3 regions of the Rhizobium cerradonense genome follow, and region 1 is predicted to be linked to each of the others. Evidence: predicted binding sites of a transcription regulator. Region 1 holds the regulator's gene; each other region holds the start of a gene.
What was found. Region 1 encodes PhoB, which activates phosphate uptake and scavenging genes when phosphate is short. Its sites were predicted from a motif close to TGTCATNNANCTGTCAT; they were not measured.
Positions count from the first base shown of each region.

Region 2: the regulator PhoB is predicted to act here: its motif matches at 8,702-8,718, upstream of olsB (l-ornithine N(alpha)-acyltransferase).
Region 3: the regulator PhoB is predicted to act here: its motif matches at 4,381-4,397, upstream of pstS (phosphate ABC transporter substrate-binding protein PstS).

Region 1 is NZ_JAQJCK010000007.1:113,639-124,043, reverse strand. Features, by position in the region: gene pstA (phosphate ABC transporter permease PstA) at 1-716, shown strand, start outside; gene pstB (phosphate ABC transporter ATP-binding protein PstB) at 731-1,546, shown strand; gene phoU (phosphate signaling complex protein PhoU) at 1,598-2,311, shown strand; gene phoB (phosphate regulon transcriptional regulator PhoB) at 2,344-3,027, shown strand; gene PH547_RS17300 (GcrA family cell cycle regulator) at 3,127-3,651, opposite strand; gene PH547_RS17295 (aspartate aminotransferase family protein) at 4,077-5,276, shown strand; gene argF (ornithine carbamoyltransferase) at 5,448-6,365, shown strand; gene PH547_RS17285 (Hsp33 family molecular chaperone) at 6,413-7,402, shown strand; gene apaG (Co2+/Mg2+ efflux protein ApaG) at 7,480-7,872, opposite strand; gene PH547_RS17275 (O-succinylhomoserine sulfhydrylase) at 8,199-9,383, opposite strand; SAM riboswitch at 9,427-9,505, opposite strand; gene PH547_RS17270 (2'-deoxycytidine 5'-triphosphate deaminase) at 9,578-10,405, shown strand, end outside.
Region 2 is NZ_JAQJCK010000007.1:230,837-241,241, reverse strand. Features, by position in the region: gene lptC (LPS export ABC transporter periplasmic protein LptC) at 1-505, opposite strand, end outside; gene sppA (signal peptide peptidase SppA) at 835-1,791, shown strand; gene PH547_RS17890 (integration host factor subunit beta) at 1,819-2,124, shown strand; gene PH547_RS17885 (LapA family protein) at 2,280-2,612, shown strand; gene PH547_RS17880 (GNAT family N-acetyltransferase) at 2,604-3,062, opposite strand; gene PH547_RS17875 (SRPBCC family protein) at 3,097-3,549, opposite strand; gene PH547_RS17870 (class I SAM-dependent methyltransferase) at 3,665-4,819, shown strand; gene PH547_RS17865 (TrmH family RNA methyltransferase) at 4,816-5,676, shown strand; gene lspA (signal peptidase II) at 5,673-6,191, shown strand; gene PH547_RS17855 (hybrid sensor histidine kinase/response regulator) at 6,247-8,535, shown strand; gene olsB (l-ornithine N(alpha)-acyltransferase) at 8,768-9,646, shown strand; gene PH547_RS17845 (adenylate/guanylate cyclase domain-containing protein) at 9,683-10,405, opposite strand, start outside.
Region 3 is NZ_JAQJCK010000003.1:494,948-505,352, forward strand. Features, by position in the region: gene rplM (50S ribosomal protein L13) at 1-13, opposite strand, end outside; gene PH547_RS10030 (EamA family transporter) at 252-1,088, opposite strand; gene PH547_RS10035 (hypothetical protein) at 1,553-1,882, opposite strand; gene PH547_RS10040 (CoA-binding protein) at 1,994-2,422, shown strand; gene PH547_RS10045 (O-acetylhomoserine aminocarboxypropyltransferase) at 2,597-3,880, shown strand; gene PH547_RS10050 (cupin domain-containing protein) at 3,915-4,259, shown strand; gene pstS (phosphate ABC transporter substrate-binding protein PstS) at 4,586-5,557, shown strand; gene pstC (phosphate ABC transporter permease subunit PstC) at 5,632-6,603, shown strand; gene pstA (phosphate ABC transporter permease PstA) at 6,615-7,466, shown strand; gene pstB (phosphate ABC transporter ATP-binding protein PstB) at 7,574-8,332, shown strand; gene PH547_RS10075 (cytochrome P450) at 8,504-9,748, opposite strand; gene PH547_RS10080 (GGDEF domain-containing protein) at 9,790-10,405, opposite strand, start outside.

The sequences.
Region 1 (10,405 bases):
GTCTGTTCCTGTCCGGCAATTCCAGTCGCCCGGAGGCCGCGGGTCTCGGCGTCGCGCTAATCGGCTCGCTCTATCTCATGTTGACCGTGCTGGTCTTGGCGCTGCCGGTCGGCGTCGCCGCCTCGATCTACCTTGAGGAATTCGCGCCGAAGAACCGGTTGACGGATCTGATCGAGGTCAACATCAACAATCTCGCCGCGGTGCCGTCGATCGTCTACGGCCTGCTCGGCCTCTCGGTCTTCATCAACTTTATGGGCCTGCCGCGTTCCGCCTCGCTGGTCGGCGGGCTGGTGCTGAGCCTGATGACGCTGCCGATGATCATCATCGCCACCCGCTCGGCATTGCGCGCCGTGCCGCCGTCGATCCGCAGTGCCGCGCTCGGGCTTGGCGCATCGCGCATGCAGATGGTTTTCCATCACGTCTTGCCGCTCGCCATGCCGGGTATCCTGACGGGTACGATCCTCGGCCTTGCCCATGCGCTCGGCGAGACCGCGCCGCTGCTTCTGATCGGCATGGTCGCCTTCGTCGCCAACTATCCGAGAGGGCCGCTCGATCCTTCGACGGCCCTGCCGGTGCAAATCTACATGTGGGCGAGCGAAGCTGAGCGCGCCTTTGTCGAGAGAACCTCCGGAGCCATTATCGTCCTGCTCTTCTTCCTTGTTGCGATGAACATCGGGGCCATCCTGCTGCGCCGTCGCTTTGAGCGGCGCTGGTGACGGGAGGCGATGGAATGAACATGATGACGGAAGCCGCGAGCGAAAAAGCACTGGCCAGGAAGATGATAACGATCCCCTACAAGATGATCGGTCAGGCCGTCTCGGTCCATTATGGCGAGAAGCGCGCGCTGTTCGACGTGGATCTGAACATCCGCGCCAACACTGTCACCGCGCTGATCGGTCCTTCCGGCTGCGGCAAGTCCACCTTCCTGCGTTGCCTCAACCGCATGAACGATACGATAGACACCTGCCGCGTCACCGGCAAAATCACGCTCGACGATCAGGATATCTACGACAACTCAATCGATGTCGTCGAGCTGCGTGCCCGCGTCGGCATGGTGTTTCAGAAGCCCAATCCGTTTCCGAAGTCGATCTACGAGAATGTGGCCTATGGTCCGCGTATCCATGGGCTGCATCGGTCCAAGAGCGATCTCGACCATATCGTCGAAACCAGTCTGCAGAAGGCCGGGCTGTGGGGCGAGGTGAAGGATCGGCTCTATGATGCCGGCACCAGCCTCTCTGGCGGTCAGCAGCAACGCCTCTGCATCGCCCGCGCCGTCGCGGTCAGTCCCGAGGTCATTCTCATGGACGAGCCGTGCTCCGCGCTCGATCCGATCGCCACCGCCAAAGTCGAGGAACTCATTCATGAGCTGCGGGAAAACTTCACGATCGTCATCGTGACGCATTCCATGCAGCAGGCAGCCCGCGTTTCGCAACGTACCGCAATGTTTCATCTCGGCCATCTGGTCGAGGAGAACGATACCGATAAGATGTTCACCAATCCCGATGATTACCGCACGCAGGATTACATCATGGGCCGTTTTGGCTGATGATGCTCCCCGCGCGGTTCCTTTCACATCTTTCACCTAGAGGATAAAAAAATGGTCTCAACACACATTCTCTCCGCTTACGACGAAGACCTGAAGTTCCTGACGCGCCGCATTTCCGAAATGGGCGGCCTGGCGGAGCAGATGGTCAGCGACAGCGTCCGCGCCCTGGTAAACGGCGATGCCAGCCTTGCGCAGAAGGTCATCTCCGATGACGTCATTCTCGACCACGCCGAGCGCGAAGTCGGCGACAAGGCGATCGTCACCATCGCCCGCCGTCAGCCGATGGCTGCGGACCTGCGTGAAATCATGGGCTCCATCCGCATCGCCGCCGATCTGGAGCGCGTCGGCGATCTCGGCAAGAACACCGCAAAGCGCGTCATCGCCGTGCAGGGCACCGGCGTTCCGCGTCGTCTCGCCCGCGGCATCGAACACCTCTCCGAACTGGCGCTCGTCCAGCTCAAGGAAGTGCTCGACGTCTACTCGACCCGTTTACCTGACAAGGCCGTGTCGATCCGCGAACGCGACGAGGAAATCGACGCCATGTACACCTCGCTCTTCCGCGAGATGCTGACCTACATGATGGAGGATCCGCGCAACATCACCACCTGCACGCATCTTCTTTTCTGCGCCAAGAACATCGAGCGCATCGGCGACCATGCCACGAACATCGCCGAGACGATCTATTACATGGCGACCGGTGCCCAGCCCGAAGGCGAGCGCCCGAAGGACGATACCGCCAACACCGTCGGTTCGGTAACGGAATAAAGTAGACACCAAGAGAAGGAGACCAGAGGCGCATGGTTCCGAGAGTTGCTGTTGTAGAAGACGAGGAAGCGCTAAGCGTTCTGCTGCGCTATAACCTCGAGGCCGAGGGCTTCGAGGTCGACACTATCCTGAGAGGCGACGAAGCTGAGCTGCGCCTCCAGGAGCGCATCCCCGATCTTCTGATCCTCGATTGGATGCTCCCCGGCGTGTCCGGCATCGAGCTCTGCCGTCGGCTGCGCATGCGGCCGGAGACGGAGCGCCTGCCGATCATCATGCTCACCGCTCGCGGCGAGGAAAGCGAGCGCGTGCGCGGCCTTTCCACCGGCGCGGACGACTATGTCGTCAAGCCGTTCTCGACGCCGGAACTGATGGCCCGCGTCAAGGCGATGTTGCGCCGAGCCCGCCCGGAGGTCCTGTCCACGGTACTGCGCTGCGGCGATATCGAACTGGACCGCGAAACCCATCGCGTCCACCGAAAGAGCCGTGAAGTGCGGTTGGGGCCGACGGAATTCCGCCTTCTGGAATTCCTGATGTCGTCCCCCGGCCGCGTCTTCTCTCGGTCTCAGTTGCTCGACGGCGTGTGGGGGCATGATATCTATGTCGACGAACGCACCGTCGACGTGCATGTCGGCCGCCTGCGCAAGGCGCTGAATTTCTCCAACATGCAGGACGTCATCCGCACCGTTCGCGGCGCGGGTTATTCCATGGAGGCCTGATGGGGGAGGCCTGATCGGGGCAACCCGATTGGCCATCCAACATAGCGGCGGAAACAGAAAACGGGCCTTTCGGCCCGTTTTTCCTTTGTCTGGTGTGGTTCAGTGCGCGGCCCGGCGCCGGTCATGCACCGGCTGGTAAGCCAGCCGCTGATGGTAGGTGCAGTACGGCGAAGAGTCCGGGCTGTCATTGCCGCAGAAGTGAAAATCTTCCTTCAGCGGGTCGCCGACCGGCCACTTGCAGGTGCGCTCCGTGAGCTCCGTCAGGCCGAGGCGGCGCGAGATCGGAACGACCACATTGGCGGCCGGACGATATTCGACTTCGCTGACCGTATCGATCTCGACCTCTTCCTTGAGCATCGTCGCACCCTGCTGGCGGGTAACCGTGCGGGTTGCAACGCGCGAGGCGTAATTCGGCGCGCGTGGGGCCGAGGTATTGCGCTTCGGCGCTCGAGCTGTGGTTGCCGCACCACCGGCCTTCGCTCGGCCCGGCAGGCTCAAGCGATGCACTTTGCCGATGACGGCATTACGGCTGACACCACCGAGCTGTGCCGCGATCTGGCTGGCGCTCAAACCTTCGGACCACAGCTTTTTCAGCTTCTCGACGCGTTCGTCTGTCCAATTCATGCCCTGTCTCCGCTATCGCGTTTCTGATGGCAGAATCCCTCACCATTGCCTCGAATTGGGTCGAGGCGTGAAACGCTTTAAAATTGTGGTGACTAGTTCCGCCGCATGCAGTCTAGTAATTGGTTTTTAACCTAGTGTGAGGCTGACTCCGTGACAAGAGTCGCGGGAATCTTGAGGAATCGATTTCGAGGTTTTCCCCAACTTGCTATACGTGAGTGGCATTTATGCAATATAAGTTGTCGAAGACATGCCATCCATCGAGAGGTGCTCTGCCGCACCTGCTAAATCGCCAGTTTTGTTGACATCGCAGTGCAAAACATCAATAGTGCCCATGCCGCCGCAAGGCGGCATTTTTGATTTTTCCGGGCCCGTTTCATTCGAAGGAAACGATTGGCCCTAAAGGTTGTGATTGAGGAGAATGCGCCATGGCTGAAACCGCGCCGCTTTATGACACCTATATGCGTGCTCCGCTGCGGTTCGAGCGAGGCGAGGGCGTGTGGCTGATCACGGAGACCGGCGAGCGTTATCTCGATTTCGCCGCGGGCGTCGCGGTGAATTCGCTTGGCCACGCCCATCCACATCTGGTTGCAGAGCTGAAGTCGCAGGCCGACAAGGTCTGGCACCTGTCCAACCTCTATGAGGTGCCAGGCCAGGAGAAGTTGTCGAAGCGCCTGACGGAGGCCACCTTCGCCGATAAGGTATTCTTCACCAATTCCGGTGCGGAGGCGCTGGAATGCGCCATCAAGACGGCGCGTCGCTACCAGTTCTACAAGGGTCATCCGGAGAAATTCCATATCATCACCTTCGAAGGCGCCTTCCATGGCCGCACGATCGCGACGATCGCCGCTGGAGGCCAGGAAAAGTATCTCGAAGGTTTCGGCCCGAAGGCGCCCGGCTTCGACCAGGTGCCTTTCGGCGATCTCGACGCGGTGCGTGCCGCCATCACCGATGCGACGGCCGCGATCCTGATCGAGCCCGTGCAGGGCGAGGGCGGTATCCGCCCTGCGACCAACGAGTTCCTGCGCGGCCTGCGTCAGATTTGCGATGAGAATGGCCTGCTTCTGGTCCTCGACGAGGTTCAGACCGGCGTCGGACGCACCGGCAAGCTCTTTGCCCATGAATGGGCCGGCATCACGCCTGACATCATGGCCGTCGCCAAGGGCATCGGCGGTGGCTTTCCGCTCGGTGCCTGCCTTGCGACCGCGGAAGCGGCCGCAGGCATGAAGGCGGGCACGCATGGCTCGACCTATGGCGGCAATCCGCTCGCCATGGCGGTCGGCAACGCCGTGCTCGATGTCGTGCTATCAGACGGTTTCCTGCAGCATGTGCGCGATGTTGCGTTGGTGTTCCGCCAGGGCTTGGCCTCGCTCAAGGATCGTTTTCCGGATATTATCGAAGATGTCCGCGGCGAAGGGTTGTTGCTTGGCATCAAGGCGGCCATTCCCCAGGCGGACCTGTTGCAGGCGATCCGCGCCGAACATCTGCTGGGTGTGCCGGCCGGCGACAACGTCATCCGTCTGCTGCCGCCGCTGGTGGTCACGGCCGAGGAGGCGCGCGAAGGCATTGCCCGCATCGAACGTGCCGCCGAAAGCCTGCGTGCCGCCCGCGTCAAGAAGTCGGCTTGAGTTCAGCGCCCGCCGGTAGGGGCGTATTACTGCGCCGCGCGTCCGAAGGACGCGCAAAGGACGCAGTAACACTTAGAGTGGCGCATAAGCCTTTCCTTAAATCGGCTCCGATTTAAGGGGTTATGCGCGCCCCACGGCGGGCGTTATCATTTTTGGAGTACAGGTAGGGACATGGCTTCACCGAAACACTTTCTCGATCTCTCGGCCGTCGCGGCTGCCGATCTGCGCAGCATCATCGACGATGCCATCGTGCGAAAGCAGGCGCTGAAGGCGGGTGCGGCCGATAAGCCGCTCGCCGGCAAGATGCTGGCGATGATCTTCGAGAAGCCATCCACCCGCACCCGCGTCTCCTTCGATGTCGGCATGCGCCAGCTCGGCGGCGAGACGCTGTTCCTGTCCGGCACGGAAATGCAGCTTGGCCGCGCCGAGACGATCGGCGATACGGCAAAGGTGCTGTCGCGCTATGTCGACGCCATCATGATCCGTACGACCGAACATTCGCGCCTGTTGGAACTCGCCCAGCACGCGACCGTGCCGGTCATCAACGCTCTCACCGACGACACGCATCCCTGCCAGATCATGGCCGACATCATGACCTTCGAGGAGCATCGCGGTCCGATCAAGGGCAAGACCATCGCCTGGACCGGCGACGGCAACAACGTGCTGCATTCGCTGGTCGAAGGGGCCGCCCGTTTCGGCTATCGCATGAACATGGCCGTACCCCTTGGTTCCGAGCCGAAGGATCACTATCTGAACTGGGCCCGCAACGAGGGCGCCGAAATCATGCTCTCGCATGATGCCGACCGTGCGGTCGCCGGCGCCGATTGTGTGGTAACCGATACCTGGGTTTCCATGAATCAGGAGCACCGGGCCCGCGGTCACAACGTCTTCCAGCCCTATCAGGTCAATGCGGCTTTGATGGCACAGGCCGGCAAGGACGCGTTGTTCATGCATTGCCTGCCCGCCCATCGCGGGGAGGAAGTGACGGACGAGGTGATCGACGGTCCGCAATCCGTTGTTTTCGATGAGGCGGAAAACCGCCTTCATGCGCAAAAGTCGATTCTTGCTTGGTGCCTGGGCGCGATCTGAGGATATAGAACCGCGTTTGATGTCGCGGGCGCAGTAGGAGTAGAGCAATGGCGGAAAGTGCAGCCTCGCTGGGTCAATTCGATTTTGCCGGCGACGATCATGTCGTTCCCTTCCAGGTAGAGGGTCTTGATGTCCGCGGCCGCGCCGTGCAGCTTGGGCCGCTGTTGGACGCAATTCTCGCCCGGCACAGCTATCCGGCCCCGGTTGCCCGGCTGCTGGCCGAGGCGGTGGTGCTGACCGTGCTGCTCGGCACGTCACTGAAGTTCGAGGGCAAGTTCACCGTGCAGACGAAGAGCGACGGGCCGGTCGACCTTCTGGTCGCCGATTTCTCGACGCCGGAGAACGTCCGCGCCTATGCCCGTTTCGATGACGAGGCGCTGGCCAAGGCCGTGGCTGCCGGCAAGACCGAACCGGAACAATTGCTCGGCAAGGGCGTCCTCGCCTTCACCATCGATCAGGGTCGCTTCAGTCAGCCCTATCAGGGGATCGTAGCGCTTGACGGCGCGTCGCTCGAGGAGATCGCCGGCACCTATTTCCGCCAGTCGGAACAGATCCCGACGCGTGTCCGCCTCGGGGCCGCCGAATTGTTCGATCGCGATGAGGCCGGCAAGCCGCGCCATCGCTGGCGGGCAGGCGGCCTTGTAGCGCAGTTCCTGCCGGAAGCTCCGGAGCGCATGCGCCAGCCGGACTTCCACGGCGGCGACGGCGACACCAGCCTGCGCGCACACGTCGAGGATGACGCCTGGGCGGAAGCCCGCTCACTGGTCGAGACGATCGACGCCGACGAATTGACCGATCCGCAGGTCGGTACCGAGCGTTTGCTATTCCGCCTCTTCCATGAGCGCGGCGTGCGCGTTTATGAGCCCAAGGCGGTTTTTGACCGCTGCACCTGTTCGCGCGATAAGCTGAAGGGTGTGTTGCGGGGGTTCTCCGCCGAGGAGGTCGAAGCGAGCCAGGAGAACGGCGAAATCGCCGTCACCTGCGAGTTCTGCTCGACGACCTATCGCTTCGAGGTGTCCGAGGTGACGGCCGCCTGAGCAATCTCAGGAAAGTGCGAAGAGCAAAGATGGAGCGGTGAGGCGATGCCGTGAAAGGCCGACCGCTCCAGCGAGCTTCAGTTCAGCGTCCGCAGCAGGTTGGGCGTATCCAGCGAGAAGGCGGGGATCTTGACGTGAAACAGCTTCCCGTCATCCGTCTCCATCTGATAGTGGCCGAACATCATGCCCGATGGCGTGTCGAGCGGGCAGCCTGAGGAATATTCATAGGTATCGCCGGGCCGCAGCCTGGGCTGCTCGCCCACGACGCCCGGCCCGGTCACCTCATCCACCATGCCGTTCTGATCGGTGATGTGCCAATAGCGCGTCACCAGCCGCACGGTGACGGTCGAGTGGTTGGAAATGATGATGCGGTAACCCCAGACGTAACGATCGTCTTCCGGATCGGATTGCTCCTCCAGATAAAAGGGTTCGACAACAACTTCGATGTCGTGTGTTAGTGCGCGATACATGCCTGACACCTTGGTCACTACTCCGAAACGTCGCGCGCTCAAACGAACGCACAAAGGACGCTCCAGCATTTAAGTCTAGGGCACCTTATCCGCTTTCTATGATCCCACGGAAAGCGGGATACTTAGGGGTATCCTATAAAGCGACCTGTTCCGTCAAGGAATGGATTGGTGAAAACGCCTTTGACGGATTAAACCATTCGGATTTTCAGATGTTAGGAATAACTCTAAAGGTTAATTGTCGGCGGTCGAAAGTATAGGCGCACGGTTCGTTTTCGAGATGTGTAAGCCCGCCCGAACAATATTCGGGCGGGTTTGGGTAGATATAGTCAGGCGGAAACTTGTGCCAGAGCGCGGGCGAAATCCTCGACCAGATCTTCGCTGTCCTCGATCCCCGCGGAAAAGCGCACCGTTCCCGGCGAAATGCCGAGTTCGGCACGGGCCTCGTCGGTGAGGTTCTTGTGCGTCGTGGTAGCGGGATGGGTGATCAGGCTCTTGGAGTCGCCGAGATTGTTGGAAATTTTGACGATCTCCAGTGCGTTCTGCAGCTTGAAGGCCGCTTCCTTGCCGCCCTTCAGCTCGAAGGCCACCAGCGTCGAGCCGCCGGTCATCTGCTTGGCGATGATGTCTGCCTGCGGATGGTCCTTGCGGCCGGGATAGATCACCTTGCCGACCTTGCTCTGTTCTGCGAGGAAGTCGGCGACCTTGGCGGCATTCTGCGTCTGCTGCTTGACGCGCAGCGGGAGCGTTTCGATGCCCTTCAGCAGCGTCCAGGCAGTGAACGGCGACATGGCCGGACCGGTGTGGCGGAAATAATCGTGCAGGTTTTCGTCGATCCACTGCTTGTCGGAGAGGATGACGCCGCCGAGCGAGCGGCCCTGGCCGTCGATGTGTTTGGTCGCGGAATAGACGACGATGTGCGCACCGAGCTCCAGAGGCTTCTGGAACAGCGGCGTTGCGAAGACGTTGTCGACCACGACCTTGGCGTCGATCTGGTTGGCGAGCTTGGCGACGGCGGCGATATCCACGACTTCCAGCGTCGGGTTGGTCGGGCTTTCCAGGAAGAACACCTTGGTATTCGGTCGGATGGCCTTTTCCCAGTTCTCGATGAAGCGGCCATCGACCAGCGTGCATTCGATGCCATATTTCGGCGCCAGCGTCTCGACCACCCAGCGGCAGGAGCCGAAGAGGGCACGGGCTGCGACGATATGATCGCCGGCCTTCAACTGGCAGAGAATGGCGGCAGAAACGGCGGCCATGCCGGAAGCGGTGGCGCGGGCATCTTCAGCGCCTTCGAGAGCGCACATGCGCTTCTCGAACATGTCGTTGGTGGGGCTGCCGTAGCGGGCGTAGATGAAGCCATCCGTCTCGCCCTTGAAGCGGGCTTCTGCGGCTTCCGAGGTGTCGTAGACGAAGCCCTGGGTCAGATAGATTGCTTCGGAGGTCTCGCCGAATTGCGAACGGAGAGTTCCGCCGTGAACGAGCTGGGTTGCGGGGCGCCAAGTCTTGCTCATGCCATCACCACTTTCAAAACAAAAAAACCGGTCGCGAAAGCAGACCGGTTTAACCCCGGTCCTTTTAGCCACTTGTTTAACGTGGCTGCAAGCCGACCGGCCAAATCACCACGGGATAAGTTGCAATACTGCCGTTGACCGCTTGCGTCAATTCCCTGAGTTTGGTTTTGTCTGCGGCAAATTATGGAAGAGGCATGATGGCTCGCACTACTGGAATTTTGGCCGATCGCGCAATTGCGGCGCTCTTCGAAGCGGGGCGGCTGACGAGCGAAAAGGAACTGGATGTCGATCAGATCCAGCCGGCGAGCCTTGACCTGAGGCTCAGTGCCCATGCTTTCCGTGTCCGCGCCAGCTTCATGCCCGGCCCGTCGCATCTTGTCGCCGACAAGCTCGACCGGCTGAAGCTGCATGTCGTCGATCTCTCGGAAGGCGCGGTATTGGAAACCGGCTGTGTCTACATCGTGCCGCTGATGGAGCGGCTCGACCTGCCGGCCGACATGTCCGCCTCCGCCAATCCGAAAAGCTCGACCGGCCGTCTCGACATCTTCACCCGCGTCATCACCGACCGCGCCCAGGAGTTCGACAAGATCCCGGCCGGCTATTCCGGCCCTCTTTATCTCGAAATCAGCCCGCGCACCTTCCCGATCGTCGTTCGTCGCGGCTCGCGCCTGTCGCAGATCCGCTTCCGCGTCGGCCAGGCCATGCTCTCCGAGCCGGAATTGCTGGCGCTGCACGAGAGCGAGACGCTGGTCGCCAGCAAGAAGCCGAACGTCACCGGCGGTGGCATAGCGCTCTCGATCGATCTGGCTGGCGACAAGGAAGGCCTGATCGGTTATCGCGGCAAGCACCACACGGCGGTCGTCGATGTCGACAAGAAGGCGCAGCACGATATTTTCGATTTCTGGGAGCCGCTCTATAGCCGCGGCCGCACCGAACTGATCCTCGATCCGGACGAGTTCTATATCCTCGTCTCGCGTGAGGCGGTCCATGTGCCACCGCATTATGCCGCCGAAATGACGCCC
Region 2 (10,405 bases), 120 kb from region 1:
TCTTCACGTCGAGGAAAGCTGTTTTGAATTCGGCGCGCAAACCGTTGTCCATCAGAATGGTAAAGGGTGCGGTGAGCTGCAGCGTGTCGGCCTGGCGGTCGAAATCCGCGCTTTGAGCCGTCACATGCGCGATCACCTGGTTGTTGACCGGCATGGAGGCCTTGATGGTCTTGAGGGTGATCATATTGGGATTCTTAATGTCCTGCAGCGCCTTCTCGGCGAGCATGGAGTAGTTGATACCGTCCTTGTTGCGGCCGGCAATGGCAGGGCGCTCCATCACGACCTTGCCATCTTCGATCCTCGCGCCTTCGATCTGAATACTCTCCGGCAGATATGCGCGCACGACCGAAACCGCGATGAAGATCAGCGAGACGATGAACGCAGCCAAGGGAAGCAGGATTTTCAGTCTTCTCACGCGCGCGGAATGAAAGATCGCGTCCTTATACGCGTTTCTTTCTAGCTCGGAGCCGATCGCCTGGCCGGAGGTCTCGATAGTATTGAGCATGCAACAGGTCCGTCTTCTCTGATCCGGAAAAACACGTTCGAGTCATGCACAGACTGTGCCAACAAGCCTGGCAGATCGTTTCGCATTATTGCATTGGCTTGCCAATATGGATTTTTTTCTGCAACAAGCAATTTTAGCAAAAAAATATAATACGCAGCGGTTTCGTCCGATCGGTCATCGCCCTATCTGACGAAACGCCGCATGGAAAGCCTGGAGCACAATCTCGAAAATCGAGATGGATTTTCGCGAAGGATTATGCCCGTTTCATGGTGTTGGTCTATCCGGTTCGTTGTGTATCCAATTTATGACAAGGGGAGAGATAAGGCGTCATGGACAGTTCTGCAATCGCAGATCGGCGGCAATTGCGCCGCAAGCTCGGCTTCTGGCGCGTCGTCGCCGTCCTTCTCCTGGTGGCGCTCGGCTTTGCGCTTTATAGTTTCGCTGCGGGCGATTTGCCCGCCATACGCGGGCCGCAGATCGCCCGGGTCAAGATTTCCGGGCTTATCCAGGATGACACCGAGCTTTTGGAGCGGCTGAAGAAGATCCAGGACAGTGATCAGGTCAAGGCGCTGATCGTCTCGATTTCTTCGACCGGCGGCACGACCTATGGCGGCGAACGCATCTTCAAGGCCATTCGTGCCGTTGCCGCGAAGAAGCCTGTGGTTTCCGATATCCGCACCGTTGCGGCGTCTGCAGGCTATATGATCGCCACGGCGGGTGATGATATTGTCGCCGGCGACACCTCGATCACCGGTTCGATCGGCGTCATCTTTCAGTATCCGCAGGCGAAAGACCTGCTCGACAAGCTCGGCCTTTCGCTGGACGAGATCAAGTCGGCGCCGCTGAAGGCCGAGCCGTCGCCATTCCATCCGGCGAGCGAAGAGGCCAAGGCTATGATCCGCAGCATGGTCATGGACAGCTATGGCTGGTTCGTCGATCTCGTCGCCGACCGCCGCAAATTGCCGCGCGAGGACGTGTTGAAGCTTGCGGACGGCAGCATCTTCACCGGCCGGCAGGCATTGCAGAACAAGCTGGTCGACACCCTCGGCGGCGAGGACGAAATCCGCGCCTATCTCGACACGCGCAAGGTCAAAAAGGACTTGCCGATCATCGATTGGAAGGCACAGGACAAAACCTCATCCTTCTTTTGGCCGAGCGCCGCTTCCTGGTTGCTAAATCGTCTCGGTTATGATGATTTTGTGAAGGGAGAGGATCTCCAGAAAATTATGACAGAGAAGTTGTTTCTTGACGGCCTGCTTTCTGTTTGGCAGGGTGCAGCCAATTGATAAATCAATGATTTAAGGGGGCCAACCGTGATCAAGTCGGAATTGGTGCAGATTGTTGCGGCACGTAACCCACATCTTTACCACCGGGACGTCGAAAATATCGTCAATGCTGTCCTCGACGAGATCACCGATGCGCTCGCTGCGGGAAACCGCGTTGAGCTTCGCGGCTTCGGCGCTTTCTCCGTCAAGAACCGGCCCTCGCGCTCCGGTCGTAACCCGCGCACGGGCGATACGGTGTTCGTCGAGGAAAAATGGGTTCCCTTTTTCAAGACGGGTAAGGAGCTACGCGAGCGCCTGAATCCTGGCGCCGGTGACGAAGAAGACGACAATTAATCGTCGTTTTGACCAGTACTCTTCGCGAATGTTCCTGGTGGACATGATTGTGCCGTGCCGGGTGGCACTTGAACTCGGCCCGGTCTTTCTTATTCTGCGGCTATAGGCGATAGGAGTGCATGGCACGGATGCGCCTGGACAAAGGAGCGTTCGCAATGGCCAAGAAGATCATCAACCTGCTGATATTGCTGCCGCTCGGCATCATCCTCATCATCTTCTGCGTCGCCAACCGGCAGTCCGTCACGCTTGCGCTCAATCCGTTCAGGCCTGAGGATCAGGTGCTGTCGCTGAGCGCGCCGCTGTTCGTGCTGCTGTTTGTGGCCCTGATTATCGGCATGTTGGTCGGCGCGGCTGTCACCTGGTTCAATCAGGGCAAACACCGCAAGCTTGCCCGGAGTCAGTCGCGCGAAGCCGTGCGCTGGCAGGCGGAAGCCGACAAGCACCGCAACCGCGCCGAACAGATCGCCGGCCAACTTCCGTCAAAGTGACTGGTCGCCACCGAACTGCATATCCTTGTAATCACCCTCCGGCGATGAGCCGTCGCCAATGATCGCAAAACCAAGGCCGCGATAAAAGGCGATGGCGCGCGTGTTTTTCACCAGGCATTTCAGCCGGTAGTGCCGCTTCGGCCATTCCGGCAGGGCGGCAAGCAGCGCCTTGCCGGCGCCCCGGCCCTGGAATGCGGGCAGGATGTAGAGCATATGGATAAAATCATCCGGTTCCCATACCGCCATGAAGCCGGCGATGGTGCCGTTCCGATCCTCGCAGACGAAGACGCGCTCACCTTTCGTGTGAATGGCGAAGTCCTCGCTATGGAATTTGCCGGGGTCGACCCAGAGAAACGTCATGCGACGGACGCGCAGATAGATATCGGCGAGAATGTCCGTATCCCGCTCGCGTGCCGGCCGGATGGTCCAAAGATCTGATTTTGACGTCATGAGCAGTCTATGGCGGGTCGGATGACGATCGCAATCAGGCGCTGGCCTGGCCGTTGAGGGCCGCCGTGAAATCGGCGAAGAATTGCTGCGCCAGTTTCTTCGCACTGGAATCGACCAGCCGCGAGCCGAGCTGGGCGATCTTGCCGCCGACCTGGGCCTTGGCCTCATAATGCAGGATCGTCTCGCCGCTTTCCTCCTTCAGAGTGACATCGGCCCCACCCTTGGCAAAGCCGGCAATGCCGCCCTTTCCTTCGCCGAAGATCGTATAGCTCTCCGGCGCATTGATGTTGGAGAGCGTCACTTCACCGTTGAACGTGGCGGAGACCGGGCCGATCTTCAATTTCACCGTTGCCGTCAGTTCTGTCGGCGAAATCTTCTCCAGGCTTTGGCAGCCGGGAATGCACTGCTTGAGAATATCGGGGTCGTTCAGCGCGGCCCACACGACGTCCCGCGGCGCGGCAATCCGTTCTTCACCGGTCATATCCATGCGCAACCCTCCCGATCTGGCATTTCATCCGGGGATAATCGCAGATCGGAAAGCGCTTTGCCAAGTGGCGGCCAGATGCTATTTGCACGCACATATCAATTTTGAGACAAGCATGGTGAAACAGAAGGAACGCCGGCCCGGTTCGAAAGCCGCGGGCGGCCCCGGCGCAAAGCCCCAAAGGGATGCCAGGCGCGACGCGCCCCTCAAGACCGGCAAGCCACCGGCAAAGCCCGCACGCGATAACGGCCCGCGGTCTGCTCCGGCCGCGCGCGACAGCGGTGAGCGAGTGTCGGAATCCCGCGGCGCGGCGCCTGTCGCGGTCGCGTCCGAACGCCCGTTGATCGTGCGAAACGGTGAGCGTCCCGTGGAGCGCGTGCCCGTTATCCTTGAATCGCTGGGCGCCGGGGATTTCCACCTGATCGACAGCGGCAACGGGCTGAAGCTCGAGCAATACGGTCCCTATCGCATCGTCCGGCCGGAGGCGCAGGCACTGTGGCAGCCGTCGCTTGCCGCCCATCTCTGGGACAATGCCGATGCGATCTTCACTGGCGACACTGATGAGGACGGCATGGGTCGCTGGCGGTTTCCGCGCGAAGCGCTCGGCGAGACCTGGCCGCTGCAATTGCTCGGCATCGATTTTCTCGGCCGCTTCACCGCCTTTCGCCATGTCGGCGTCTTCCCGGAGCAGATCGTGCACTGGGCCTGGATGAAGGAGCAGGTCGAAGCCGCAAAGCGGCCGCTGAAGGTGCTGAACCTCTTCGGCTATACCGGTGTCGCCTCCCTGGTCGCCGCCGCTGCCGGCGCGGAAGTCACCCATGTCGACGCCTCGAAGAAGGCGATCGGCTGGGCGCGGGAAAACCAGGCGCTCGGCCGCATGGAAAAGCTGCCGATCCGCTGGATCTGCGAAGACGCCATGAAATTCATCCTGCGCGAGGAACGGCGCGGCAATAAATACGACATCATCCTGACGGACCCGCCGAAATTCGGCCGCGGCCCGAATGGCGAGGTCTGGCATCTCTTCGAACACCTGCCGTCGATGCTCGATATTTGCCGCGAGATTCTGTCGCCCAAGGCGCTTGGCCTAGTGCTGACTGCCTATTCCATCCGCGCCAGCTTCTATTCGATCCATGAGCTGATGCGCGAAACCATGCGGGGCGCCGGTGGCGTCGTCGAATCCGGCGAACTGGTGATCCGCGAGGCAGGCCTCGACGGCAAGACGCCGGGCCGGGCACTCTCCACATCTCTCTTCAGCCGCTGGGTGCCCAAATGAACCATGATTTCCGCAATGACGGCCCTCGCAAGGTCGGACATGTCAAGGAGGTCACCTCCCTTGCCAATCCGATCATCAAGGATATCAAGGCGCTGACCAATAAGAAGTCCCGCGAGGAGAGCGGCGCTTTCCTGGCGGAAGGCTTGAAGCTGGTCATTGATGCCCTGGAGCTCGGCTGGACCATTCGCACGCTGGTCTATGCCAAGGCAGCCAAGGGCAAGCCGCTGGTCGAGCAGGTGGCCGCCAAGACCGTCGCGGCCGGCGGGCTGGTGCTCGAAGTCAGCGAAAAGGTTATCGCCTCCATCACCCGCCGCGACAATCCGCAGATGGTGGTCGGCATATTCGATCAGCGCTGGCGGCAGCTTCGTGACGTCAAGCCGAAAGCCGGCGATACCTGGGTGGCGCTCGATCGCGTGCGTGACCCCGGCAATCTCGGCACCATCATCCGCACCTCGGATGCAGCCGGCGCCTCTGGCGTCATCCTCGTTGGCGAGACGACGGACCCGTTTTCGCTGGAAACGGTCAGGGCAACCATGGGCTCGGTCTTCGCCGTTCCCGTCGTCAAGGCGACGCCGGAGGAGTTTCTGGCCTGGAAGAAGACGGCGGGTGTTTCCGTCGTCGCCACCCATCTGGCCGGCGCCGTCGACTACCGCACGATCGACTACAAGAAGAAGCCCGTCGTGCTGCTGATGGGCAACGAACAGTCCGGCTTGCCGGATGCCTTGGCGAAGGAGGCCGATGCGCTTGCCCGCATCCCCCAGGCCGGCCGCGCCGATAGCCTCAACCTGGCAGTGGCGACGGCGGTGATGCTGTTCGAAGCCCGCCGCCATCTTCTGACCCTCAGCGAGACGCGATGACTGACAGCGAGATAAACGAACAGGCGCCCGTAAAACCCGCACTGTTTTCCCGGCCCATGCCGATCCTGATTTTCATTGTGGCCGCTGTCATCCTCGACCAGGCCGTCAAGCTCATGGTCGACAACTGGCTGCCTTTGCAGGAGATGGTGCCGGTCATTCCGATGCTGGCGCTCTATCGCACCTATAATCTTGGGGTCGCCTTCTCGATGCTATCGGGCATGGACGGCTGGTTCATCGTCGGCATGCGCCTCGTCATCGTCGTTTTCGTGCTCTGGCTCTGGCGACGGACGCCCAATCATCGCTGGCTTGCCCATCTCGGCTTCGCGTTGATCATAGCCGGTGCGCTCGGCAACCTGATCGACCGGTTCCTCTATGGTCATGTGATCGACTATATTCTCTTCCATACGGAAACATGGTCGTTTGCCGTCTTCAATCTCGCCGACAGTTTCATCACTGTCGGGGCCGGTTGCGTCATTCTGGACGAGCTGCTTCTGCCGAAAAAGGCAAAAGCTTAAAATTCTAGCGAATCCCTGAAGGCATCGGGAACAGTGCTCATGTTAGTAAGGCCACATGAGCACTCTGGCAAATCTGCAGGAAAAGCTTGTCGCCGCCACCACCGACGACCACGACGCGCCGCGCGAACGGCCGGTGGGCGGCACGCCGCTCATGGCCACCGGTCCCATCGAGATTTCGCCGGCTAACAGACCGGATACGTCGCCGTCCGATTTTTCCCTATGGCTGCACCGCCATTGGTTGAACGGTGGCGGTTTGATCGCCGGCGTGGCGCTCATGTCGGTCGGCTATGCAGGTGGACCGCTGGCGCTTGCCGGTTTGCTGGGACTGATAGCGCTGGCGATCGTCGGCGCTGGTGTCTTGCACAGGCGACATGCTGCCCGTAAGGTCATAGCGGATATGCTGGCGCTCAGCGAACACGAGCATGACCGTCTCTGGGAGAGCAACGAAAGCACCAGTCTGCTCGCCACCATCCACGATGCGCTTGGCGATATCACTGTGACACGCGACATCGAACGCCGCATCGTCCATGCCAACGCCACCTTCCGTAACCTGACCGGCAAGTCGAACCCGGAGGGTTTGACGCTGGAGGAGGCGGGTCTTGTCTTCCGGGTTGCGACGGATTCCCAGCGCCAGGATGCGGAGATTTCCACGCCGGAAGGCCCGCGCATCTTCGCATGGCACGATGTCATGTTCCGCGACCCCGCCACCGGACAGTTGAGAATCCAGAGCGTCGCCCGCGACGTCACCGAGGAACGGCAGGCAGCGCGCCTTCGCGAGGAGGCAAGGCTGAAGGCGGAATACAACAGCGCCGCCAAATCACGGCTGCTCGCCACCGTCAGCCACGAGATCCGCACGCCCCTGTCGGGAATTCTCGGCATGAACCATCTGCTTGCCCAGACGCCGCTCACCCTGGAGCAAGCCAATTACCTGACCGGCATCCGCCAATCCGGCAATGCCCTGGTGCAGCTCGTCGAAGACCTGCTGGATTTCTCGACGATCGAAGTCGGCCGCTTCCAGCTCCGGCCACGCGCCGAACATCTGCGGCCGCTGCTGGAAGGCGTTGTCGAGATGCTCGCCCATCGGGCCCATGAAAAAGGCATCGAGATCGCCGCGACCGTCGCGGCGGATGTTCCCGAAACCATGGAGTTCGATCCTGCCCGGCTGCGCCAGGTGTTGTTCAATGTCATCGGCAACGCCGTGAAGTTCACGCAGACCGGTGGCGTGCTGATCCGCGCCGGCCTCGATGGTGACGACCTGGTGATATCGGTCAGGGATAGCGGCCCGGGAATGACCGAGGAGGAGCAGGCACGCATCTTCGGCGAGTTCGAACAGGCGGGCAATGTGTTGGACAGAAGCGCCGGCACAGGCCTGGGGCTGGCGATCTCCGCCCGCATCCTGCGCGAGTTCGGCGGCACGTTGAACGTTTCCAGCGCGCGGGGCGAGGGCAGCGAATTCACGGTCCGTTTTCCGATTTCAGTCGTCGCTGCGGAGAACGAGCCGGCTAGGCGCAGCGAACTGCTCAAAGGTTCCCGTGTCTTGTTGCTGGCCCCGGAAGGCGCGGCAAGCACCGCGATTGCCGGCACCATCCGCACGCTCGGCGGCCACTGCCGCGTGATCGGTCCCGATGATGTGAAAAACCTGGCGCAGTCTGCGCCTCACGACGCCGGCATGTCGCTGACGGATATCATTGTCGATCATCGCATGGCGCCCTGGTATTTCCGCGAAGGGACTGAGCTTGCTGCGCTCGGTCTCAGAAAGATCTTTCTGGTCAATCCGGAAGAGCGCAACACGCATCCGCTCGATCTCTTCGATGCCTGGCTCATTCGGCCGCTGCGCGAACAATCGCTGATCGATGTGCTGAGCGGCCGCATGCGCGGCATGGAAAAGCGCGATGTGCTGAGTAGCCCGCCCCAGATCAGTCTCGTGACGCCGGAGGCGGCAGATGCCGCCCTCAACGTTCTCTTGGGCGAGGACGATCCCGTCAATGCCATGCTGGTGCGCGCCATGCTCGCCAAAGCCGGCCATAGGGTTCGTCTCGTCGAGGATTTCGATAATTTGCTCGCCCGCGCCGAAAACAGCGAGAACCGCCCTGATGTCGTCGTCACCGACCTCACCATGCCAGGCGGCGAGGGCGCGGCTATGCTCGCGCAACTGAGGGCGCTGGAGCGCCGATACGGCCTTTCGCCGCTGCCTGTGATCGTGCTGACCGCCGACAGCCGCGACGCCATCCGTCGCCAGGCCCTGCTTTCCGGGGCCGATGCCGTCATCGTCAAGCCGGTCGATCCCGATCGCTTGATCGCCGAGGTGCAAGGCCTGTCGAAACAGGCTTTCGGACGCGCCTAGATTGAAAACATGTCCCCGAATCGCGATTCGGCCTTATCCGCCCACGCGATGACGAACTGAGCCAAAAGCCGCTTCGCATCTTTTAAGAGCATCCCCTGGGATACAAGGGCTTTGTCCAAATTCGATGGTGGAAACAGGCACGGTTCTTGCTTTTCGCAACGCACCATGTCACTTTCCTGTCGCACGAATTTGCTTTATGGCGCCTATATTAACCCGTAGAGGGGGAGTCGCCATGTCCATCGAAATTTTGAATCGCGAAGCTCAGGGCGAAATGGTTCAGTCTTCAAAGGCAACGGTTGCGCCGGTTGCCAGCGATGTGCTCGGACGCATCGGAAATCTAGAAACGCGCCTTGCTCGCACGGCGCGGGAAATCGATGCCGCGCAAGCGGTGCGCTATCGCGTCTTCGTTGAGGAGATGAATGCGCAACTCCCGGCCGATGCCATGCGTCGGCAGCGCGATATCGATAGCTGGGATTCGATCTGCGACCATCTGCTGGTTCTCGACCGCTCGCTGGAAGGTGATTCGGAAGACCAGATCGTCGGCACCTATCGCCTGCTGCGTCAGGACGTGGCGATGGCGAATGGCGGTTTCTATTCCTCTTCGGAATTCGATATCGACGCTCTGCTTGCTCGCCATCCAGAAAAGCGCTTCATGGAACTCGGCCGTTCCTGTGTACTGCCGGAATATCGCACCAAGCGCACGGTCGAACTGCTGTGGCAGGGCAATTGGGCCTATTCTCTGAAACACGGCATGAACGCCATGTTCGGCTGCGCCTCCTTCCCCGGCATCCGTCCGGAGCAGCATGCGCTGGCTCTCTCTTTCCTCTACCACAATGTCATTGCCAAGGATGAATGGGCCGTCAGCGCGCTGCCGTCGCTTGCCCGCACCATGGACCTGATGCCGGTCGAAGCGGTCAATTCCAAGAAGGCGCTGATGGCGCTGCCGCCGCTGATCAAGGGTTACTTGCGTCTCGGTGCCATGGTCGGTTCCACCGCCGTCGTCGATCATGCCTTCAACACGACGGACGTGTTGATCGTCTTGCCGATCGCCAGCATTTCGGACCGCTACGTCAACTATTACGGCGCCGACGCCGGTCGCTTCGCGAGCTGATCGGCGCAAGCCGGGCTGGGCGGGCAACGGCCATCCTCAGGGAATCGCAAAAATATCAATCTCATCCGTAATGCCGCGGAGCGAGACGTGGTGGGTCTGCGGCTTCAAACCATGGGTCGTCAGCAATTCGCTGGCGCGGGGGTTGTCGAGTACGGAGCCGGTGGCGAATATTTCGTGCGAATTGGCGAGATGCTGGACGCGGGAAGCGATGTTGACCGTCTGCCCGAAATAGTCCTGACGCTCGTTCAAGCTGACCGCGATGCACGGCCCTTCGTGGATGCCGATCTTTAAAAGAAGATCGTCGTTGCCGCGCTCCTTGTTGAGGCTGACCATTGCTTCGCGCATCCGCATTGCCGCCGCGAGTGCCCGGTCGGGAGTTGGAAACGTCGCCATGACGGCATCGCCGATGGTTTTGACCACCGCACCGGCCTCTGCACCAACGATCTCATGCAGAATGCTGAAATGGGTCCTCACCAGATCGAAAGCGGCAAGGTCGCCGACCCTCTCATACAGGGCCGTCGAGCCGCGCAAATCGGTGAACAGAAAAGTGAGGCTGGTGATCTTCAGCCGCTGGTCCACGTCGATCGTGTCCGTGCGGTGGATGTCGCGGAAGGTTTGGTTCGAGAGCAGTCGCTTCGCGGTCAGAAATGGACGCCGCTGACCCAGCAGGCCGTGAAGCACGTCATTGGCCACGCAGATTGATGGCAGCGTGCGGACCTCTGTGTGGTTTTCCATCAAAATGCGCAGAGGGCCGGGTCG
Region 3 (10,405 bases), on a different contig from region 1:
AGAAGGTTGCCATGTTGAATACTCTCTTTTGGGACCCTGGACCCGAAGGCATCAGGGCGTTTCTTGTTGCTTGGTTTGGCGAGCGAAACGCGCGCCAAAAAGAAAGCAGCCCGGAAAGGCTGCGATCTGGCGCGGCTTATAAAGGGAATAGCTGTTGAGGTCAATAAGACAGGATTTGGCTGTCTGAAAAATTCGTGAACAGAATCAATATGTTAAATATACGGTATTTCAATACCCCATATTTCTCATCTTTAGGCCAGCCTTAGAACCAACACGCCGCCTGCAATAATCGCACCGGCGACATAACGCCAGATGCTCGATCGCTCCTTCAGGATGACCACCGAAATCACCAGTGCAAATAGGATCGATGTCTCGCGTAGCGCCGCCACCATGGCGACGGGCGCCTTGGTCATCGCCCACAATGCCAGGCCATAGGACGTCAGCGAACCGCCGCCGCCGATCAGGCCGCGCCACCAATTGTAGCGGACATGGGCGGCGACAACGGAAAAGCCGCGCTGCGAGATTGCCCAGGCAAACAGTAGCACCGGCGGCAGGAGCGACATCCACAGCGTATAGGATATGGAATTGCCGGAAAGGCGTGCGCCGATACCATCGACATAGGTATAGGTGGCGATGACCACCGCGTTCGACAAAGCAAGGACGATGGCCTGCCGGCCGCCCTTCCGGGCTTCGAAGGCAAGCGTCAATATTCCGGCGCAGATCGTCATCGTACCGAGCAGAGCGCCGCTGGACAGCGTCTCCCGAAGGATGAAGCCGCTGGTCGCAACGATGATCAGTGGCGCCACCCCGCGCATCAGCGGATAGACGAGACCGATGTCGCCGGCGCGGTAGGCCGCGGCTACCAACTGAAAATAAGCAAATTGCAGGATCGCCGAGGCGCCGATGAAGGGCCAGGCGGCCGAAGCCGGCAACGGCAGAAACGGCAGAAAGGGCAGGGCAGTGACCGCGCCGCCGGCTGCAACCATTGCGGCATCCAGGGACTTCTCCGTTCCCGCCTTGATGATTGCATTCCACGTTGCGTGCAGCAGGGCGCCGAAGAGGACGAGAACGATAACGTCAGCGGACACGGAGACCTCGAAATTACCCGGCAACGGGCGAGAGTTTGATGATTTGTGGGTATACGGGATGCCATTGACGCTCAATACTCCAAAAGCAACAACATGTGTGGGTTTACATGCTTCTGGCTGTTGCTTTCCTCAATAAATCCATAGAAAAGTGCGGTTGAGCGTTCGCTATTTGTTCTATTTATTCGCGCAACCATGAGGTGTTTCTAATTTACAGGGGAATGAAGAGAGAACAAAAATTGCATGCCGGGTGAACGCATTGTCTGGGGTTATTCCGATAACATCCAAAGCGCTATGAGGATGTTATCGTGCTATCATGATTAAGGAACGGCACGTTTTGGGGAGTAACCAAATTGCGGCCGCGGGGCAAAACTGCACCGCATCGCGATCAACGCGATGCAGGCTGAACCACAATCCCATGCGCAAATCGAGATCGAGAGAGGCTAGCAACCTGCTTTGCCCTGCTGCTATCGATGCGGGATGAGCAAATCATCGTCGTCGAAATCGGTCGACGGCCGACATGTGTAGACGGGGCAGTTGGGCCTGTCCTTGGTCGGAATATAGTCCTGATAGGCATAGTAGCCGGGATCGCAGGCATTGCTGTCAGAAACGACACGATCATAGAGCGTCATGTTGCGCACCCTGGTGGACGGATAGCGCATGATTACCGCCCGTTCGCGGTCTATGATCGCCTTAGCCTGGCCACAGGTGAAGGACATGGAGTTGTACCGTGAGATCGCCAAGGCCGGGCTGGCGGCGGAGGCAATCAGCAGGCTCAGCAGGATGATTTTTTTCATCGGAGCAATTCTCCCTGAAATTGTTATAATACCTATATATACGCGAAAGCCGCGGCCGTGGTTTCCGGATTTGTGGCAAAACGCAAGTGTGATCCAAAGGGAGGCTCCGTGATGAACCATGACCGCTACGAGGATTCTTATATCGCCGATATCCTTTTATCCGTACGGACCATTGCGCTTGTTGGCGCATCGCCCAATCCCGCGCGGCCTAGCAACGGCGTCATGGCCTACCTGATGGCGCGAGGCTATCGCGTCATTCCCGTCAATCCCGGGCAGGCCGGCAAGGAGATCCTCGGACAATGGGTCTTTGGTCATCTGGCCGATATTCCCGAGCCGGTCGACATGGTTGATGTCTTCCGTGCACCGGAATATCTGCGCTCGGTGGTCGAGGAGACGATCATGATCGAGCCGAGGCCGCCGGTCATTTGGGGCCAGCTCGGCGTCAGAGACGACGCCGCCGCTGCGAGAGCGGAAGCGGCCGGCGTCAAGGTCGTCATGGATCGCTGCCCGGCCATCGAATATCCGCGCCTGGTCGCCTGACCCCGACAGCCTGCGCCTGACTACTGCGAAAAGCTGACCATTTTGTCGCGCGATATCGCCGAAAGATGGCAGGTTTTTTCGTGAGCGGAAAAGCTCGGCAAAGTTCGCGGTTAACTTTAAGGCCTGAGACGCTATGATCCTCCCGTTATAATAGTATGGGCGGAAGGAGAGGGCATGCCGACCAACAATCCAGGTTTCGACACGCTGGCGATTCATGCGGGCGCGCAGCCGGACCCGACGACGGGCGCCCGCGCGACACCGATCTATCAGACGACCTCCTTCGTCTTTCAGGATGCGGACCACGCCGCCGCACTCTTCGGGCTGCAGCAGTTCGGCAATATCTACACGCGTATCATGAACCCGACCCAGGCCGTACTCGAGGAACGGGTGGCAGCCCTCGAAGGCGGCACGGCCGGCCTCGCCGTCGCCTCTGGTCATGCTGCTCAGATGCTCGTCTTTCACACCATCATGCAGCCGGGCGACAATTTCGTCGCCGCCAGGCAGCTCTACGGTGGCTCGATCAATCAGTTCGGCCACTCCTTCCAGAATTTCGATTGGCATGTGCGCTGGGCCGACTCCGCCGATCCGGCCACGTTCGAGACACAGATCGACAGCCGCACCCGCGGCATCTTCATTGAAAGCCTCGCCAATCCCGGCGGTACCTTCGTCGACATCGAGGCGATCGCCGCCGTTGCCCGCCGGCACGGCCTGCCGCTGATCGTCGACAATACCATGGCCAGCCCCTATCTCATCCGGCCGTTGGAGCATGGCGCCGACATCGTCATCCATTCGCTGACCAAATTCATGGGCGGCCACGGCAATTCCATGGGTGGCATGATCATCGATGGCGGCACCTTCGACTGGTCCGCGTCAGGCAATTATCCGATGCTGTCGACGCCGAGGCCGGAATATAACGGCATCGTGCTGCACGCGACCTTCGGCAATTTCGCTTTCGCCATCGCCTGTCGCGTCCTCGGCCTGCGCGATCTCGGCCCTGCCATCTCCCCCTTCAACGCCTTCTTGATCCTTACGGGCATCGAGACGTTGCCGCTGCGCATGCAGCGCCATTCCGACAATGCGATCGCCGTCGCCCGCTGGCTGAAAGGGCAGGACAAGGTGGCCTGGGTGAACTATGCCGGCCTTGAGGACGACCCGAACCATCCGCTGCAACAGCGCTATTCGCCCAAGGGGGCGGGTTCCGTCTTCACTTTCGGGTTGAAGGGCGGGTATGAGGCGGGCAAGGGACTGGTGGAAGGCCTGGAGCTCTTTTCTCATCTCGCCAATATCGGCGACACGCGTTCGCTGGTCATCCACCCCGCCTCGACGACGCACAAGCAGCTCACCGACGAGCAGAAAATCGCAGCCGGCGCCGGTCCCGACGTGGTGCGCCTGTCGATCGGTATCGAGGACGTCAAGGACATCATCGCCGACCTTGAGCAGGCGCTGGCAAAGGTATGACACGGAAGCGTTTCCAGATCGGGACGGAAGAATTATGACAACGTATTTACGATTGGACCCCGACGGCATCGAGCCGGAGGTTGGCGCTCCCGCCGACGATCGCATCGTTTCCGGGGCACCAAAGTTCCGCACGTGGAATGTCGAGGAAGCTGATGGCGGCCTCTACGCGGGCATATGGGAGGCAACGCCCGGAAAATGGCGAATCGTCTATGACGAGTGGGAGTATTTCCATATCCTTTCCGGCTACTCGGTGGTAACTGCCGAAAATGGCGAGGCTTTTCACCTGCGTGCCGGCGATCGGATGATTCTGAGACCCGGCTTTAAGGGGACGTGGGAAGTCATTGAAACCACCCGAAAGGATTATGTGATCCGTCTCTGAAGGCGCCGCAAAGCCGGTCGAATCAAATCAGGACGGCCAGCGCCGCTCGGACGCGCGCAGGCATTTGTTAGCCGGCCAGCGCAAATAGCCGTTTTCATTGCCGCAAGTTGTGTCACTGGCCTTTCACCAAACTGTCATCAAACTGAAACACTGCGAGATTAGAGCCATCACTGTCGCCAGGAGATTGAGGTGGGGGTTACGAACCGATGGGGACGTTCCGTGCTCAGATCCTGCTCGCCATCCATTCATCACTTGAGGAAGTGAGTTCAATCATGTTGAATCAGAAATTTCGTTCGCTTTGCCTGACTGCAGGCTTCATCGCGGCTATGTCCGTGTCGGCCTCGGCTGCCGACATCACGGGCGCCGGCTCGAGCTTTATCGCGCCGGTTATGTCCAAGTGGGCTGAAGGCTATAAGGCTGCGACGAACAACGTCGTCAACTACCAGTCGGTCGGTTCGGGCGCCGGCATCAAGCAGCTCCTCGACAAGACGATCGTATTCGGCGCTTCGGACAAGCCGATGAGCGACGCTGACCTCGAGAAGAACGGCATTGCCCAGTTCCCGATGATCTCCGGCGGTATCGTCGTTTCCTATAACGTTGAAGGCGTAAAGCCGGGCGAACTCGTTCTCGACGGCAAGACGCTGGCCGACATCTTCCTCGGCAAGGTCGCCAAGTGGGACGATGCAGCCATCAAGGCCCTGAACCCCGACGTGAAGCTGCCTTCCACCGCGATCTCCGTCGTTTATCGCGCCGACAGCTCGGGCACGACCTTCAACTTCACCGATTTCCTGTCGAAGGTTTCGCCGGAGTGGAAAGAAAAGGTTGGTTCGAACACGGCAGTTGAATGGCCGGTCGGCTTTGGCGCCAAGGGTTCCGAAGGCGTTTCCACCACTGTCAACCAGACGGCTGGTTCGATCTCTTACGTTGAATATTCTTACGTCGTCGCCAACCATATCGGTTTCGCGAAGATGAAGAATGCTGCCGGCAAGGTTGTCGAGCCTAGCCTCGATACATTCAAGGCTGCTGCTTCCAACGCCGATTGGGCTCATGCCAAGAACTTCAACCTGATCATCACCAATCAGCCGGGCGAAAAGAGCTGGCCGATTGCCGCTTCGACCTGGGTTATGCTCTACAAGAAGCCGGCCGATGCCGCTAAGAACGAAGAGGCCCTGAAGTTCTTCAAGTGGTCCTATCAGAACGGTCAGAAGGACGCGACCGCCCTGTCTTATCTGGCAGTCCCGGACAATGTCGTCGAGATTGTCGAGAAGTCCTGGCAGAAGGACTTCGGCACGAAGTAATTTGTGCTGGGTGAGAAGTTGCGGCGGACAGGGTATAGCCCTGTCCGCCTTTCGTCACGGACAAGGGGAAATCGATGGCTGACGCGACTCAGACGGCTGCCTTCCAGGCTATAGATACCACCGCCAGCACCAGAAAATTCCGGATGCAGGATCGGATTTTCTATTTTATGACGCTTGGCTCGGCTACTCTTGTCGTGCTTCTGCTGCTGGCAATCCTTGTGGTTCTTGTCATCGATGCCTTGCCAACCTTCCAGACCTTCGGCTTGTCGTTCCTCTTTGGCACAAAGTGGAGCGCTCCCGTTGACATCTACGGTGCAGTGCCTGCCGTGGTCGGTACGCTGGTGAGTTCGTTCATCGCCATGCTGATCGCCGTTCCCCTCGGCATCGGCATTGCCATCTTCCTCACGGAACTTTGCCCCGGCAGCCTGCGGCGTCCGATCAGCACGGCCATCGAGCTTTTGGCCGGTGTGCCCTCCATTATCTACGGTATCGTCGGTCTGTTCATTCTCGTGCCGCTGATGCAGAACTATATCCTGCCCTTCCTTATGATGACGATCGGCCAGGTGCCGTTGATCGGCCTGCTGTTCCAGCCGCCGGCCCCGGGCGTCGGCCTGTTGACGGCAAGCCTCGTGCTGGCTGTCATGATCCTGCCGTTCATCACCGCGATTGCCCGCGACGTGTTCAGCACCGTGCCGCCGATGTTGCGTGAATCCGCTTACGGCATGGGCATGACCACATGGGAGGTGGCCCGCCACATCCTGATCCCCTATACACGTCGCGGCCTCGTCGGCGGCATCATGCTCGGCCTCGGCCGCGCGCTCGGCGAAACCATGGCCGTCACCTTCGTTGTAGGCTCGGTGAGCCGTCTGCAATCGTCGATCATTTCGCCGTCCACCACCATTTCCGCCCAGATCGCGAACAACTTCGGCGATGCCGACGGTCTACAATTGTCGAGCCTGATCGCGCTCGGCCTGCTCCTGTTCGTCCTTTCCTTCTGCGTGCTAGCAGCGGCGAGATGGATGATCGGCCGCGGCGACGCGCATTGAGGAAAACACCCATGGAAAATGCAATTCGTCAGAATCTCGTGTCGAGGCGCTATGGGAAGAACCGCGTGATGATGGCCTTGTGCTTCCTCGCGGCCATCCTCGGCATATTCTTTCTCAGCGTGATCCTTGTGACCCTGCTTTATCGCGGCGTATCGGCACTCAGCCTCGACGTCTTCACGATGTCGATCCCGGCGCAGGGCTCGCGCGGTGGTCTGATCAACGCGATCTATGGCACCGTGCTGGTCACGGGCTGCGCCATCCTGATCGCCGCGCCGATCGGCATTCTCGCCGGCACCTATCTGGTGGAATATGCCAACGGCACCAAGCTTGCCGAGGCCGCCAAGTTCATCAACGACATCTTGCTGTCCGCACCCTCGATCATCATCGGCGTGTTCGTCTACGGCCTCGTGGTCGTGCCCATGCACGGCAACTCCGCCATCGCCGGCATCCTCGCGCTGGCGCTGATCGCCCTTCCGGTCGTCAACCGCACGACGCAGGATATGCTGTTGCTGGTGCCAAATGCGCTTCGTGAGGCGACCGCCGCGCTCGGCGCGCCGCGCTGGAAGTCCATGATGATGGTGATCTACCGTTCCGCCTGGACCGGCATCCTCACCGGCATCCTGCTGGCCGTCGCCCGTATCAGCGGCGAAACCGCGCCGCTTCTCTTCACCGCCGGTTACAGCAAATTTATGAATGCGGGCGTGACCGGTCCAATCGCCACGCTGCCGGTTGCCATCAACACGCTCGCCGCCGATGCAGGTGAGGATCTCAAACAACTGGCTTGGGCCGGCGCGCTGATCATCACCGTTGCCATCCTAGCCCTTAACATCCTTGCCCGTGTCTTGAGTGGGCGCCGCCAGTGACGCAGCCGCCGAACGATAGGAATGAAACCATGAACATGAGCGACAGCAATTTCCAGAGCGTCAACGCACAGTCGGGGAAGGACGCCGTTTCACAGTCGGGTCCCGGCATGCTCGCGAAACTTGAGGTGAAGAACCTCGATTTCACCTATCAGAACGGCCATCGCGTTCTGAAGGGTGTGAACATGAACATCCGCAAAAATGCGGTCACCGCCTTCATCGGCCCTTCGGGTTGCGGCAAGTCCACGCTGCTGCGCACCTTCAACCGGATGTATGATCTCTATCCGGGCCAGACTGTTGGCGGCGAGATCCTGTTGGATGGCCGCAATATCCTCGCCAAGGACGTCGATCTGAACGATTTGCGTGCCAAGGTCGGCATGGTGTTCCAGAAGCCCACGCCGTTCCCGATGTCGATCTATGAAAACGTCGCTTTCGGCATCCGGCTCTATGAGAAGATTTCCAAGGCGGAAATGGACGCCCGCGTCGAAGCGGCGCTGACTGAAACTGCGCTTTGGAGCGAAGTGAAGGAAAAGCTGCACCAGAGCGGACTTGGCCTTTCCGGCGGCCAGCAGCAGCGTCTCTGCATCGCCCGCGCCATCGCGGTGAAGCCATCCGTGTTGCTTCTCGACGAGCCGACTTCGGCTCTCGATCCTATCTCGACCGCCAAGGTCGAGGAATTGGTCTCGCAGCTTAAGGGCGAGTTCACGGTCGTCATCGTGACGCACAACATGCAGCAGGCGAGCCGTATCTCCGACAACACCGCCTTCATGTATCTAGGTGAGTTGATCGAATACGGCGCGACCGAGCAGATTTTCCAGGCGCCGAAGGTCAAGCGCACGGAAGACTACATCACCGGCCGTTACGGCTGATATGGCAGAGGCGGGCGCATGCCGCCCGCTGCCAAGGGTTTTGCAATGGCGCGCCCGCCCGGCGCGCCATTTTGCGTTTTAGGCGATCAATGAACCTAGCGGATAGTCCTGCAATCAAGGCGTAACGCGCAATCGGGATTGGCGGGCTCTCGGCCAAAGGCAATACTTAACTCACCAGCTCAGTTCCAGCTTGTCGAGGCCGTGGAATTGATAGAGATCCTTGACCTCCGGCGTCTTCTTGAGCGTCAGGCCGGGCAGGCGTTCGAACAGGATCGGCAGCACCACGTTCAATTCCAGCCGCGCCAGCGGCGCGCCGATGCAGAAATGGATACCGGCGCCGAAGGAGAGATTGGGTGCTTCGTTGCGGTCGGGCTTGAAGGTGAGGGGATCGGAGAACTTCGTGGGGTCGAGATTGGCGGCGGCGAGAATCAACGCCACCTTATCGCCACGCTGGAAGGACACGCCGTCGATTTCTGCCGGCTCCAGGCACCAGCGCTGGAAGACATGCACGGGCGCGCAGATTCGCAGCGTTTCCTCGACAGTACGCTCCGTCGTCGCCTCATCCTTGAAAAGCGCGGCAGGTGCGTAGCCGTTCTCCAGAATGACACGGACGGAATTGCCGATCTGATGCACCGTCGCCTCGTGGCCGGCATTGAGCAGCACGATCGTCGTTGAGACCAGCTCGTCCTCGGTCAGATACTGGCCCTTATGCTCGGTTGTGATCATATGCGTGAGGAGATCGTCCTGCGGATTGGCGCGGCGCTCGCGAATGACCGTTTTCACGTAGTCGGCAAATTCCTTGGCTGCCTGATCGGCGGCAAGCTCGTCTTCGGGCGTGCGGCCGAATATGTACATGCGTACATAGGCATGCGACCACTTCAGCAATTGCGGCCCCATCTCTTCCGGAATGCCGATCATCCGCGCGATCATGGTGACGGGAATGATATCGGCAAAGGCCGACAGCAGTTCGACTTCGCTTTTTTCTTCGAAATTATCGATCAGCCGGTTGGCGAGCTCCGCCAGCTCCGGCTTCATCTTCTCGACGTGACGGGAGACGAAGGCGCGGTTGATGAGGGTTCTCAGCCGCGTGTGCTCGGGCGGCTCGATTTCGAGCAGTGAATGTTGTTCGGCAAGATCGAAATTTTTGAGATGCGGCTGCGGCGCGGGCAGGCCGAGTTCTTCGCGGCTGGCGATATGCAGGATCTGCCGGCCGAAGCGGCGGTCGCGCAGCAGGCCGTTCACATGGTCATAGCCGGTGAAATACCATTGCTTCTGCTGTTCCCAATAGAAGGTGGGACATTCGGCATGCAGGGCGGCATAGACGGCGTTCGGATTGTTGTAGAAGGCGGGATCGCGCGCATTGAGGGACACGCGACGCGCCACGGGATCGATGGAGAAAACGGAGGATGTGGTCATGACGAAAGGATTATCGGAATAAAGCGGATGGGAAAAGGCCGTTACATCCGTGCCAGCGTACCGAGGCGGCGCAGCGCATGAATCTGATCATCGAGTGTCGGCACAAGCTCGCCGCCGTTCGAATCGGGCGGGGTATCGGTGGCCATTGCCGCTTCCGCCTCGCTGAAGACGATCGTGCAATTGCGGCCGCCGCGCTTGGCGGCATAAAGCGCCCGATCTGCGGCGGAAACCAATCGGTCCCAATTGGCGTTTTCGCATGGCATGATCGCCAGACCGATGCTGACGGTCGCTGGCACTAACGAGCGGCCGGCAAGCAGCGGCACACGGCAGAAGTCCAGGCGGATCGTCTCGGCGATCGCCTCGGCCTCCGCTTGGTCGTCTACGAGGATGAAGGCGGTAAATTCCTCGCCACCCATGCGGCCGAATGCGCCGTTGCGAGGCACGAACTGTCGTCCGATGCGAGCGAATTCGGCAAGCACGATATCGCCCGTCTGGTGGCCATAACGGTCGTTGATCGCCTTGAAGTGATCGAGATCGAACAGCAGCGTGGCGATCTTCTGCGAGTCTTTGGTCGTCTTTCCGGCGACAAGTTCGAAATAATCCTGCAGGCCGCGTCGGTTCAGCACGCCCGTCAGCGTATCCGTGACCGATATAGCC